DNA from 3 places in the Allobosea sp. F3-2 genome. Region 3 is predicted to be linked to each of the others. Evidence: predicted binding sites of a transcription regulator. Region 3 holds the regulator's gene; each other region holds the start of a gene.

Region 1 (4,616 bases), 1.3 Mb from region 3:
GACGACCATGTGAGGCCAGAAAGCGCGGAGGTTACCGGTGAAGCCGAGCATCCAGGGCGAGGCCACCAGCCAGAGTCCGAGCGCGAGATTCAGCCATTCCTCCCATTCGGCGAAGGCCGAAAGCGCGGCGACGGCAATCACAGCGAGAGCCACGCCGACGATCCAGGCATTGCGCGTCGGCAGGAAGTCACCGACGAAGCCCATGTACCATGGTGAGAAGAACAGCAGCACGGCCAGGATCAGATTACACCAGTCCTGTGGTCGCCTGGCGTTCGTATTCGCGGTCCACATGATCACCTCCATTGGTGACGATCATCCAACCACTACGCCTCACGCACGAGGCGCTTGGTGATTTTTATTATACGCTTAGGTTAGCAATAGTTCAAGAACAGACTGAGAACGACCGACGGCCGGTCCACTGTCCGTCGGCTAGAGCCGGATCCGATCAGGTTGAAACAACCTGATCGGTGAATCCGTCTCTAAACTTAAGTGAGAGAACGCGTTCTCCGACCTGACTGCGTTGCAGTCAGATCGGCGCGTGCTCTAGAACAGCGTCAGCCGCACCGCCACGCTCCACCGAGCCGGCGATGCGGGCGATCTCACTTCGCGTCGAGCAATTCCTTCACCGAGAGCAGGACGAGCTCGTTGTCATCAGCCTTCTTCGGATCGCGCGAGGAGGAGAACGGCAGGTTGTTGTCATTGCCGACGACGATGATGCCGCCCGCGCGGTCGACGACGTCGACGTTCTCGATGGTGAAGAAGGGGAAGGGCAGGACACCGTCGATGGCGCCCTGCTTTGCCTTCTTGTCCGGATCGGCGATCTTCATCAGGTCGATATAGCCGACCTTGCGCACCGGCTTGCCGGTATTGGCCTCGGTCATTTCGATCTTCACGATGCGCTTGAACTTGGCGAGCTCGTGGAAGCAGTCCGGGCCCTTCTGGCCGGCGGCACAGGCCCTGTCGGCGGTGCCTTCGCCGTTATCCCTCTCAATGATGAGCGCTGTCGTGCCGTCGATCATGTTGAAGTCGCCGATGGCGTTGCCCTTCTGCTCGAGCGGGTAAAACCAGGAGCGGCCGGTCCACTTCTCGTTGGCGACATCGAACTCGAGGATGCGCAGCACCTCCTTGCCGTTGACTTCCTCGAAGCCATTGGCCTCGGCATTCCAGAGCGGACCCTCGAGCAGCGGGTAGAGGAAGCGGCCATCCGGCGACTGGGCCATGCCCTCGAAACCCTTGGAACGGCGGACATTGAAGGCGACGGACTGGTTCGGCGCGCCCGGAGTGGTGACGGCGTAGTGGTCGGGCGAGCGGGCCGTCTTGCCGTCGACCTGCGTCTCGAACACCGCCTCGACCTTGCCGTTGGCATCGACCCGGATGAGATAGGGGCCGAACTCCTCACCGATCCAGTACTTGCCACCGATCGGCTGGATCGATTCCGGGTCGAAATCGGCGCCGGTCAGATAGCGCTTCTCCGTGCCCTCATGGACGATGCGGAACGGCACCTTCTTGTCGGGATCGTGCAGGAAGGTGGTCGAGAGACGCTCGATCGCACCCTTGTCGAAGTCGGCCTTGAGGCGGTGGAAGAACAGCATCGCGTCGGGCGAGTTCACCTTGGAGCCGAAGCCATTGTCGGTCAGGACCAAGAACTCGCCGTTGCCGAGCGAGCGGATGCCGGAGAAACCCTGGACCGGCTGGCCGGCGAAGGGGGTGGAAAGGCCGGTCGGCCGGCCGCCCGAGGTTCCCATCACCGAGCCGACGGCTTCGACGCGCTTGCCCGGCGTGACGAACTTGCCCGAGACCTTCAGATCCGCCGGCGCATCGGCCGGGGCCGGAATGATGGTGTTGGCCGGCAGCAGCGCATGGCCGAGGAGCTTGGCCGGAAACTCCTTCGGCGCGTCCTGCGCGCCGGCAAGGATGGTCGATGACAGAAGCAGGGCTGCGGCAAGGGCGAGGCGCATGGGGCACTCCGGCGCGAGAAAGGAACGCAGCCGAATTGGCTCTTGAGCATTTCACCGCCACGACAGGGCCGTAACGGTTGGGTGACGGAGCACGGAAGAGGGGTCCACCGACCTTCTTCTGTCGACGCCTCTGGGTTCTGGCCTCATCCGGTCAGCTCGGCGACAAGCTCTGCATAGTCGTCGAAAACCAGATCCGGCCCCCGCGCCCGCAATGAGACGCCCGTATTGTAGCCGAAGGTGACGACGCCGGAAGCGACACCGGCCCGTCGCGCCGCTTCGATGTCGCGGACTTCATCGCCGATGGCGATGGCGCGTCGTCTGTCGATGTCGAGGCGCTTGAGAACAGCCCTGAATTTCGCGCTCTTCCCCCACAGGGACGCCTCGCAATCGAAGTGGCTGACATGAGCGGCGGCCGGCCCGAGCGCGCGGCGAATGGTGTCTTCGCCATTGGAGCTGACGATGGCGAGCGTGATGTTGCGCGCCGTCAAGGCGGCGAGCATCGCTTCGACGCCGGGAAAGAGAGCGACGGCGTCGCGGCTATCGGCGCTGAGCCGGCGCATATGCAGCGCGATGGCCGGCATCTTCCACATCGGAACCCTGAGCCGGGCGATGATCTCGCGCGGTCCCAGAGCGCGCAGCTCGTCGATTTCGTTCGGCGCGACCTCCCGAAAGCCAAATCGTCGCGCAGTTTGATTGAGCACCGAGCAAAACCACGGAAAGCTGTCGGCCAGCGTTCCATCGAAATCGAATATTGCAAGCGAGTAGGGGGGCATCGGGCACCGTCGCGGGTTGCACGGTCAATGCCTGCGCCCCGCGTGAGCGTCAATCCGGAGGGTCACAGGGGCGACCCTGTCGCCCCTGTGACCCTGCGCTTCCCCTTCAATATCCTCTGGCCGGATCGACCACGTGCTGCAGAGGCTCGCCCGCTTCCAACCGCCTGATCTGCGCCGTGATCAGGGAAGCGATCGCTTCCGGCTCCGACATCGCCGCGTTATGCGGCGTGATCGTCACGCCCGGATGGTTCCAGAGCGGCGAGGCGAGCGGCAGCGGCTCGGTCTCGAAGACATCGAGCGTCGCGCCCTTCAGCATCCCCGTGTCGAGCGCCGCCAGGATATCCTCTTCCACCTGCAAACCGCCGCGCCCGGCATTGATGACGAACGGACCGCCGAGGCGGCCATCCTGGGCCAGTGCGGCAATCAGCCCGGCGTTGATGATGCCGCGCGTCTCCGGCGTGAGCGGGACGAGGCAGACGAGGATATCCGTCCGCGCGAGGAAGCCCTTCATGCCCTCCTCGCCCGAGAAGGTGCGCAGCCCCTCGATGCTCTTCGGCGAGCGGCTCCAGCCGGCAACGTCGAAGCCGATGACCTTGAGCTTGGCGGCCGCATCCAGCCCGAGCTCGCCCAGCCCCATGATGCCGACACGAACCGACCGGGCCGCCGGCTGGTTACGATCGTCCTCCCAGAGCTTCTCGCGCTGCTGACGCATGTAGCGGTGCTGCTGGCGCAGATGCATCAGGCAGTGCAGCACGACGTATTCGCTCATCCGCGTGGTCAGATCGGGATCGACGACGCGGGCGATTGGCACGAGGGGCAGCTTGTCGTCGGCGAAGAGGAAGTCCACGCCGGCACCAAGCGAGAAGATCGCGGCGAGATTGGGCAGGCCGGTCAGGCTGCCGGCCGGATGCTTCCAGCTTGCGACATAGTGGACCGCGCGGCGGTCGAAAGGCTCGCCGAGAACCACGATCGGCATCTCCGGCAGCATCGCCTGAAACCGGGCGCGCCAATCCTCGACATGCCAGCCCGTCATGGCCAAAAGCAAACTCATGTCGACGCCCTCTCCGTCATCCGTTCCGCGACCAGCCGGCCGCGTGCCGCAGCCTCCCCGATCCGATAAGCCTTGCGCAAGCGCGCACTTGCCGCGGCGAAGCCCGCCTCGTCGCGGGCATGGATGATCCCGAGCGGGCGCTCCGGACCAACCTCTTCACCAATGCCAGCCAGTTCGACGATGCCGACGGCGTGGTCGATCGGATCCTGCGGGCGGACGCGGCCGCCACCGAGCGCGACGATCGCAAGCCCGACCCCGCGCGTGTCGATGGCCGCGACCGCACCAGCGATCTCGGCAAAGACGGGTTTCACGATCGGCGCGGCGGCAAGATGATTTGCCGGCATTTCCAGCAGATCAGCCGGGCCTCCAAGCGCCGCCACCATCCGGGCGAAGCGCTCGGCCGCAGCGCCCGAGGCAAAGGCATCCTCGATCTTCGTGCGCGCCGCATCGAGATCGGCGGCAAGCCTGCCGAGCAGCAGCATCTCGGCGCCCAGTGCGACCGTGACCTCATGGAAGCGCTCCTCGCGGCGGCGCCCTGTGAGGTGATCGAGCGCATAGGCGACCTCAAGCGCATTGCCGGCGACCGAGGCAAGCGGCTCGTCCATGTCGGTCAGGAGCGCGTGTGTCGGCAGGCCGGAATCATTGGCGACAGCGACAAGAGCCTGCGCCAGCGCCTGCGCCTTGGCATAGTCCGGCAGGAAGGCGCCGGAACCGAACTTCACGTCCATGGCGAGCCCGTGAAGTCCGGCGGCGAGCTTCTTCGACAGGATCGAGGAGACCAGCAGCGGGATGGTTTCCACCGTCGCCGTCACGTCGCGGATGGCATAGAGCCGC
Region 2 (4,616 bases), 2.5 Mb from region 3:
GAGTCGTGATGGGGCTGAGCGCTCGTCATCGCGTCCCGTTACTGGATCACGCGGGCGCGCGCAACGGCCGTAGCCGTCTCAATCCCCGCGCTGGAGGCAAGCCAGGTAGAAACCATCCGTTCCGGTGCGGCGCGGCGAGAGCTGCAGGCCGAACTCCGTGGCGAAGCGGGCGAGCAGGGAGAAGTCGCTTTCCGCGCCCTTGAGCACGTCGATCGGCGCGATCGGAGCGAAGCCGGGATGGCGGCCAAGGAAGGCGCGGATGGCCTCGTCATTTTCCTCGGGCAGCATGGAGCAGGTGATATAGGCAATGCGCCCGCCCGGCTTTACCAGCTTGGCGGCGCGGGCCAGCACCTCGGCCTGATCCTTGATCCGTTCGGCGAGCGCGCCGGGACGCACGCGCCATTTCGCATCGGGATTGCGCCGCCAGGTACCCGAGCCGGTGCAGGGCGCATCGACCAGCACGAGATCGGCCTGACCGGCGACATCCGCCAAAGGCTCATGGCCGCGCGAGCGCGGGATGCGCACCTCGACGATGCTCGCGCCCGAGCGCGCCACGCGGTCATGCAGTGGCGCGAGCCGGCGGCTGTCGAGATCGGTGGCGTAGAGGCTGCCGCGGTTCGCCATTAGCGCAGCGAGGGCCAGCGTCTTGCCCCCTGCCCCGGCGCAGAGATCGATGACTGTCTCGCCTGGCCGGGCGCCGGCGAGCAATGTCACCAGCTGCGAGCCTTCGTCCTGAACCTCGAAGGCACCGGCAAAGAAACCGGGCTCGGTCTGCAGCGAAGGGCCGCGGCCGTCATGGCCGGGCTGGAAGCGTAAGCCATCGGGCGACCATGCGCCGGTCTCCGGCTGATGGTGAGCGAGATCCTTGAGAACGGCGTCGCGGCCGGCCTTGAGGCGATTGACGCGCAAGTCGATCGGCGCGCGGGCGGCCAGCGCCTGCCCCTCCGCCATCGCCGCCTCGCCGAAGCCGCCGTGGAACGAAGGCCACAGCCATTCGGGCACGTCCGCCCGTACCCAATCAGGCGCCCCCTCGTCGGAAAAGGCGGTGAGAAGTGCAGTCTCATCGGCGCTGAGCGGCGCCGGAGCGTGATTCTCGCCCGAGAACAGCGCAGCGATCTCATCCAACGGCAGGCCACGCAGCCCAGCGAGCATGCCGAGAACGAGTGCGCGTGGCTCCTCGGAGGCCATGGCGTAGCCGGCAGACGCCTTGCGACGCAGCGCGTCATAGACGAGCGAGGCGATGGCCGCGCGGTCCTTCGAGCCGGCGAAGCGGCGCGACAGCCCCCAGTCCTTCAGCGCATCAGCCGCCGGGCGACGGCGCTCGATGATGTCCTGCAGCACCTCGATGGCGGCGCTGATCCGGGCGGCTGGCGTCATGATGCTTCAATCCTGGCGTGGGCGGCTCAAGCCCGGCGCCGCAAGGCGGTGAGTAAGGTGTGCTTCGACCCGTTCAAACATGACGCCGAGGCATGGTGGCCCATGCGGCATGCACTTGACGCGGTCGTTTCACAAGCGGAAAGACGATGCAACCGCATGTCGCGGCCGCCGGGATATCCACACATGAAAAGCGCCAGCCGCATCGTCATTCTGAGCCTTGTCGCCCTCGGCCTTGCCGCTTGCGCGACCCAGCCGCAGCCGGAATTCACACCGCCGCCCTCAAAGCGCCTCGACGCGAAGACCACGCTCGAAAATCGCCGCTGACGTCAGGCGGACACAGGATCGCCCGCGCGCCCTGACCGGCAGCGCGGGCTTTTTGTTGGCCGTCGCAAGGCGCGAGAGCTGATACCAGCGATCCCAAGCAATCTTTTCATGGAGCTGTCACATCACCCGACCTAAGTTCGCGCGTATTTCCGCGAGCCGGGGTCAAACCATGAAAAAGACGCTGCTTCTCTCGACATCGCTTCTCGCCGCGCTGGCCGTGCAGCCGCTCGCGGCCCTCGCCCAGCAGGCATCTACCTCCACCAGCAAGCCGCTGATCATCGCCCACCGCGGCGCCAGCGGCTACATGCCCGAGCACACGATCGAGGGCTACAAGCTCGCCATCGAGATGGGCGCGGATTTCATCGAGCCCGATCTGGTCTCGACCAAGGACGGTGTTCTGATCGTGCGGCACGAGCCGATGCTGAGCGGCACCACCGACATCGCCGACCGGCCGGAGTTCGCCAGTCGCAAGACGACGCGCAAGGTCGACGGCATCGACACCACCGACTGGTTCGCCAATGATTTCACCCTGGCCGAGATCAAGACCCTGCGCGCCAAGCAGGCTTTCGCCGATCGCGACCAGTCGCATAACGGCAAGTACCAGATCCCGGCCTTCCAGGAGGTGATCGACCTCGCCAAGGCGGAAAGCGCCCGCACCGGCCGCACCATCGGCATCTATCCGGAAACCAAACACCCGACCTATCACGCCGCGCTCGGCCTCGCCTTCGAGGACAAGCTCCTCGACATGCTCAAGGCCGCCGGCTGGACCGAGAAGACCTCGCCGGTGTTCATCCAGAGCTTCGAGACGGGAAACCTGAAATATCTGCGCAAGAAGACGCAGCTGCGCCTCGTCCAGCTCGTCGATGGCGACGGCGTCGACAAGGACGGCAAGGTCACGCTCGTGGCCCCCTTCGACCGCCCCTATGACTTCGCCGTGCTCGGCGACAAGCGCACCTTCCAGGACATGCTCTCGGCCGAAGGGCTCAAGGAGATCGCGACCTATGCCGACGGCGTCGGCCCCTGGAAGCCCTACATCATGGGCGCCAAGCAGACGATCGGCGCTGATGGCAAGCCGCAGGATCTCAACGGCGACGGCACCATCGACGAGCGCGACCGCACGCTGATCGCGCCGACGAACGTGGTCAAGGATGCCCATGCCGCCGGCCTCCTCGTCCACACCTGGACCTTCCGGAGCGAGCCGAAGCGGCTGGCCTCGGACTTCAAGGGCGACGCCGCGGCCGAGTACAAGGCCTTCTTCGCGCTCGGCATCGACGGCCTGTTCTCGGATTTCTCGGATCAGGCCGTGAAGGCGCGCGACGCGAAGTAAGGTTTCCCGCCATAGAGGGCACGGCGCATTTTCACGGAAACGCGGGTCATCCCGGGCTTGACCCGGGATCCATGCCGGAGCGCTTCCGACGAAGGTTCAGGCATGGATCCCGGATCTCCGCTTCGCTCCGTCCGGGATGACCCGCGTGTCCGTGAAAGATCTACAAACTCACGGAAAGCCCGCGGCGCCCAGCGCCGCGGGCCTTGGCCGTCAGCGGGCTTCGCGCCCGCTCCCTACAAATCAGATTGGTCAATCGCAGACGCGGGTCGTGCGCCGCACCACGCCGCGCGGTGTTTCCCGCTCGGTCGTAATCGTGCGGCAATCGTCGCCGCGGTAATAGTTGGCGCGTCGCCATTCGCGCTCGCGCATGCGCTCATAGCGCTCCTGACGCATCTCGCGATCGATCGCCCGCTCATGGGGCGTGCGGGGATCGACGCTCACGCCGCCCGGTCCGATGTTGATCGACTGAGCATAGGCGCCGCTGCTCGCCAGAAGAGCAACAGCTATGACAGGGACAAAACGATTCATGACGTACCCTCCGTTTGCGCCATCAACGCACCGGACAAGGACTCGTTCCGCAAAAGGTTCCATCTGCGGCTGAAGATGCTTAGCGATTCTTTGGGGATCGCCCCTCAAACGAAAAAGCGCGCCGGCAAGGCCGGCGCGCTTCCATCGCTCGATGAGCTGTTCTTTGTCAGTGCAGGATCTGGCTGAGGAAGAGCTTGGTGCGCTCGTGCTGCGGGTTCTTGAAGAACTCGTTCGGGGTGTTCATCTCGACGATCTGGCCGGCATCCATGAAGATGACGCGGTCGGCGACCTGGCGGGCGAAGCCCATCTCGTGGGTGACGCAGAGCATGGTCATGCCCTCCTCCGCCAGCGAGACCATGGTGTCGAGCACCTCCTTGACCATTTCGGGGTCGAGCGCCGAGGTCGGCTCGTCGAACAGCATGATCTTCGGGCTCATGCACAATGAGCGGGCGATCGCCACGCGCTGCTGCTGGCCGCCGGAGAGCTGGCCCGGGTACTTCGCCGCCTGCTCCGGGATCTTGACGCGCTTGAGGTAGTGCATCGCGATCTCCTCGGCGTCCTTCTTGGGCATCTTCCTCACCCAGATCGGCGCGAGCGTCAGATTCTCGAGAATCGTCAGATGCGGGAACAGGTTGAAGTGCTGGAAGACCATGCCGACGTCGCGGCGGATCTCGTCGATCTTCTTGAGGTCGTTGGTGAGCTCCGTCCCGTCGACGACGATCTGGCCCTTCTGGTGCTCCTCGAGCCGGTTGATGCAGCGGATCATCGTCGACTTGCCCGAGCCGGACGGGCCGCAGATGACGAGCTTCTCGCCGCGCGAGACCTTGAGGTTCACGTCGCGCAGGACATGGAACTCGCCGTACCACTTGTTCACCCCGATCATCTCGACGGCGGTGGCGGTGTTGAGCGAGGTCTGCTTAAGAGCCGCAGGCCGGGAGTCGGTCATCTTGGTTTCTGCCATTGCCATGGTCGTCATTCCTCTCAACGTTTTTGGCCGGCGGCGAGGCGCTTTTCGACAGCTACCGAGTAGCGCGACATTCCCCAGCAGCAAAGGAAATAG
Region 3 (4,616 bases):
CGGCGCCGCTGCTCTTCACCGCACTGAACAACAATTTCTGGTTCTCGCCCTCGCTGGCCGGCGGCGTCTCGAACCTGCCCGTCACCATCTACCAGTTCGCCTCTGCTCCCTACGAGAACTGGCAGCAGCTCGCCTGGGCCGGCTCGCTGATCATCACGATCTCGATCCTGCTGCTCTCGATCATTGCCCGCCGCATTGTCGCCGGTGGCAAATAAGACTTGAATCCAACCCGGTCGCGCCCGACCTTGAGGACCATGTCGATGCTTTCGACCCTTGAACTCTCCCCGCAGACGCTCGATGCCGAGGCTCCCATCCGGATCGCGGTGAAGAACCTCGATTTCTACTACGGCGAGCACAAGGCGCTGAAGAACATCAATCTCGATTTCCGCGACCGGCACGTCACGGCGCTGATCGGCCCGTCCGGCTGCGGCAAGTCGACCCTGCTGCGCATCTTCAACCGGATCTACTCGCTCTATCCGGAGCAGAAGGCCACCGGCGAGATCATGCTCGACGGGCGCAACATCATCTCGAACGACGTCGACGTGAACGAGCTGCGCTCGCGCGTCGGCATGGTGTTCCAGAAGCCGACGCCGTTCCCGATGTCGATCTACGACAACGTCGCCTTCGGCATCCGCCTCTACGAGAAGCCGCCGAAGTCCGAGCTCGACGACCGCGTCGAGGGCGCGCTGCGCCGCGCCGCGCTGTGGGACGAGGTCAAGGACAAGCTGAAGAGCTCCGGCATGGGCCTCTCCGGCGGTCAGCAGCAGCGCCTGTGCATCGCGCGCACCATCGCGCAGAAGCCGGAGGTGATTCTGTTCGACGAGCCGACCTCGGCGCTCGACCCGATCTCGACCGGCAAGATCGAGGATCTGCTGGAGCAGCTGAAGAGCGACTTCACCATCGCCATCGTGACGCACAACATGCAGCAGGCGGCACGCATCTCGCAGTACACCGCCTTCATGTATCTGGGCGAGGTCGTCGAATTCGCGCCGACCAATACCATCTTCATGAACCCGGCCAAGAAGCAGACGCAGGATTACGTCACCGGCCGGTTCGGCTGAGCGACATTTTGTTTTGCATCGGCTTTCCCGAAAACCGCCTGCCGTTTTTCGGGCCGATGCACCGGAGGACAACGCCATGACCGACCACATCGTCCGTTCCTACGACACCGATCTCGAAGGCATCCGCCGCAGCCTCGCCGAAATGGGCGGCATGGCCGAACGCATGCTCGGCGACTCCACCGTGGCGCTGGTGCGCCGCGATACCGGCCTTGCCCAGAAGATCATCACCGCCGACCAGCGCCTCGACAACCTCCAGCGCGAGGTCGAGGAAAAGGCGGTTTTGACCATCGCCCGGCGCCAGCCGCTCGCCAACGACCTGCGCGAACTGATCTCGGCGATCCGCATCGCCGCCGACATCGAGCGCGTCGGCGATCTCGCCAAGAACATCGCCAAGCGCGCCGTCGCCATCGCCGGCCAGTTCCAGCCGCCGCATCGCGCGGTGGTCGGGCTCGAGCACATCAGCCGCCTCGTACAGGCGCAGCTCAAGGACGTGCTTGACGCCTATGCCGCCGGCAACGAGCAAAAGGCGCTCGAGGTCTGGCGCCGCGACGACGAAATCGACGCGCTCTACACCTCGCTGTTCCGCGAACTCCTGACCTACATGATGGAAGATCCGCGCAACATCACCTTCTGCACGCATCTGCTGTTCTGCGCCAAGAACATCGAACGCATCGGCGACCACACCACCAACATCGCCGAGACGATCCATTATCTCATCACCGGCGACTCGCTCGACGTGAACCGGCCGAAGCTCGACACGACCAATATCGAAGTCGAGGCGGTCACGGGCAGCTAGGTTGGAGGGGACGATTGCGGATTGTGAGCCGCGGGCCGAGGAAGGCTCCTTCTTTCCCCACCCATCTCGGGCTTACCCGAGATGGGCATTTCCTGATGTCGAAGTCGGCAACAGCCGACTTCGATGTGGGGAAGGGTATGGGGATGGGGGGCGTCCCGCCTGGTGAGCGCTCGCCCGGTCGTTCGCCCCCCACCCCTGCCCCTCCCCACAAGGGGGAGGGATTCCCTGCGCCCTTCGTCAGAACAAACCCAATCGGAACCGCGCCATGGCCGCACGCATCCTGATCGTCGAGGACGAGGAGCCATTGACCCTGCTGCTGCGCTACAACCTCGAAGCCGAGGGCTTCGCGGTGGATAGCGTTGCGCGCGGGGACGATGCCGAACTGCATCTGCGCGATCACACGCCCGATCTCGTGTTGCTCGACTGGATGCTGCCGGGCCTCTCCGGCATCGAGCTTTGCCGCCGGCTGCGCTCGCGGCGCGATACCGAGCGCGTGCCGATCATCATGCTGACCGCACGCGGCGAGGAGACCGAGCGCGTGCGCGGGCTCGCGACCGGCGCCGACGACTATGTGGTGAAGCCGTTTTCGTTGCCGGAACTGATCGCGCGCATCCAGGCTCTGCTGCGCCGCGCCAAGCCTGGCCATGTTGCAGGACTGCTCGCCGCCGGCGACCTCGAACTCGATCGCACCACGCGGCGGGTCCGCCGCGCCGGCAGCGAACTGCATCTCGGCCCGACCGAGTTCAGGCTGCTGGAATTCCTGATGCAGGCGCCGGGCCGCGTTTACTCGCGCGCGCAGCTCCTCGACGCCGTCTGGGGCCGTGACGTCTATATCGACGAGCGCACCGTCGACGTCCATGTCGGCCGGCTGCGCAAGGCGATCACGCCCGCCAACTCCAAGGATCCGCTGCGTACGGTGCGCGGCGCCGGCTACGCCTTCGACGAGACTTTCGCGCGCAGCTGAGCGGCGCTCCAGCTGCACCCTCATTCGCAACTTGCGGTGAACCTTGCCTCCCCGCTCGCGTTGATCCTGAATGTCAACGCGAGCCAGAGGAGGTCGCCGTGAGCAAGATGCCGCCCATCCCGCCGGCCAGTCGAAGCGACAAGGGCCCGGGCGGGCCGGATCATGTGGAGCGGGATGTGCGTAGCGCCAGGGGTGGCGAGCGCCGGCCGAGCCAGCCTGACCAGCAGGGCCAGCAGGGCAATACCCGCATCAACACGACCCATCAGGGGTTCCAGCAGGACCGTTGAGGAGGCTGCCTAATGTCGACCTCGACCAAGGCGCCGCAAACCATCCGGCATGGTGGCCCCGGCGCCGCCCATCAGAATGCGAAGAAACCGCCGGAGATCCGCAAGCCGCCGGCCGACGATGAAAAACGGCAGCACTCTCGCGTTTCGGGAGGCGGTGGCGAGCGCGACAGCCACCATGGGCACGATCCGGCCCGCAAGGGTGGCAGGTCTCCGTGAGAATCCCTCTTCAGGATGATCCCTGAAGGATTCCGGCAGGGAGCCTCAGCCGTCGCGGTGGAAGAGGCGGCGCAAGCTATGCTTGGCCGCTTCCAGCGTCTTTCGCCGTTCGGCCGTCAGCTTCCGGCCGGCGCGGTTGATGTAGAAGGTCAGCATCGACATCGCCGAACGGTAGGGGCTCGACTTGCGCCGGCGGCTGTGTTCGGCCGACCGCTTCAGCGAACGCGCGATCCGTCGCGGATCGCCTTGCTTGAACACGGCCTTCTCGAGATCGAGCGCGTTGCTCCTGCTGGTGATATCGGCCGACCACCTGTGTTTGTGGGCGGGCATGGCGTCCTCCTGTCAGTCAGGCATTCGGTCCGCCCTCGATGTCACCGGCCCAGGTCAGCGCCGTTTCGTACTCCTCCGGTTTGAATGTGCGGACGGTCACGAAGGGGATCGCGGGGTTGAGCAGGTCGACGAAGGCGGTGAGCCAGCCCCTGTCGGTGATCACCGCCTCGCGCGGGAAGCGTTGCAGCTCCCAGAGCTTGCCGAGGCTGTAGCGCGCATCCTTCCAGGCGGCAGCCAATGTCATATCGGTGAAATCGGTGAGGTCGGCGAGGATGCCGACTTTCTCGTGTCGTGCGAGCTTCGCCTCGATATCGGCCACGATCCCATCGAGATCGTCGCTGGTCAGCGTCTGCGACAGGCGGTAGGCGCCGACATGGTCAGGGGCAGGCAGAATGGTGAACATGGCTCCTCCTTGCTCAAGACAACGCGGAGCAAGAGTTGAAGTTTCCTGCGATGATCAGGCCGCCACGGGAGCACGGGTGGCGGCGTCGAACCGGGATGCCTCGGAGCGCAGCCAGCCGATGAATTCATCGAGGCCGGGGCGATGAGGCTGGCCCAGCGGGTGCGTGAGCCAGCAGCCCGTCGCGCTGGTGAAGCCGAGGCCGAGCGGGTTGACGAGCGCGCCCGAGGCCAACTCGTCCGCCACGTAGCAGCGCGGCGTCAGCGCGACGCCCAAACCCGCGACGGCGGCGCTGATGATGACGGAGTAATAGCCGTAGCGTACGGTATGCTCCGGCACGGCACCACGCAGGTCGTGCGCCTCGGTGAACTCGGCCCAGAAGGTCGGCATCTGGAAATGCTGCAGCAGCGTCATCTTCTGGATGTCGGCGGCGCGACGAAAGCCGCCCATGCGCTCCACGAGGCCAGGCGCGGCGACGAGGGCGACGTCGCGGCCGAACAGGTAGTGCGCCTCCTTGCCGGGCCAGGGCGGAACGCCATGAGCGATCTCGATATCCGGCTCT

Evidence for each region. Region 3 encodes PhoB, which activates phosphate uptake and scavenging genes when phosphate is short. Its sites were predicted from a motif close to TGTCATNNANCTGTCAT; they were not measured.
Region 1: the regulator PhoB is predicted to act here: its motif matches at 2,029-2,045, upstream of FQV39_RS19060 (esterase-like activity of phytase family protein).
Region 2: the regulator PhoB is predicted to act here: its motif matches at 1,806-1,822, upstream of FQV39_RS07450 (glycerophosphodiester phosphodiesterase).

The regions. Positions count from the first base shown of each region.
Region 1 covers NZ_CP042331.1:4,148,193-4,152,808, forward strand. Annotated here, with positions in the region: gene FQV39_RS19055 (SPW repeat protein) at 1-291, opposite strand, end outside; gene FQV39_RS19060 (esterase-like activity of phytase family protein) at 600-1,958, opposite strand; gene FQV39_RS19065 (HAD hydrolase-like protein) at 2,102-2,731, opposite strand; gene FQV39_RS19070 (2-hydroxyacid dehydrogenase) at 2,838-3,782, opposite strand; gene deoA (thymidine phosphorylase) at 3,779-4,616, opposite strand, start outside.
Region 2 covers NZ_CP042331.1:1,605,364-1,609,979, forward strand. Annotated here, with positions in the region: gene guaA (glutamine-hydrolyzing GMP synthase) at 1-29, opposite strand, end outside; gene FQV39_RS07445 (RsmB/NOP family class I SAM-dependent RNA methyltransferase) at 79-1,377, opposite strand; gene FQV39_RS33080 (hypothetical protein) at 1,561-1,701, shown strand; gene FQV39_RS07450 (glycerophosphodiester phosphodiesterase) at 1,871-3,028, shown strand; gene FQV39_RS07455 (PepSY domain-containing protein) at 3,278-3,556, opposite strand; gene FQV39_RS07460 (amino acid ABC transporter ATP-binding protein) at 3,723-4,439, opposite strand; gene FQV39_RS07465 (amino acid ABC transporter permease) at 4,538-4,616, opposite strand, start outside.
Region 3 covers NZ_CP042331.1:5,485,606-5,490,221, forward strand. Annotated here, with positions in the region: gene pstA (phosphate ABC transporter permease PstA) at 1-215, shown strand, start outside; gene pstB (phosphate ABC transporter ATP-binding protein PstB) at 255-1,061, shown strand; gene phoU (phosphate signaling complex protein PhoU) at 1,138-1,857, shown strand; gene phoB (phosphate regulon transcriptional regulator PhoB) at 2,123-2,821, shown strand; gene FQV39_RS25380 (hypothetical protein) at 2,929-3,108, shown strand; gene FQV39_RS25385 (hypothetical protein) at 3,121-3,324, shown strand; gene FQV39_RS25390 (DUF3175 domain-containing protein) at 3,370-3,654, opposite strand; gene FQV39_RS25395 (SpoIIAA family protein) at 3,671-4,057, opposite strand; gene FQV39_RS25400 (LysR family transcriptional regulator) at 4,112-4,616, opposite strand, start outside.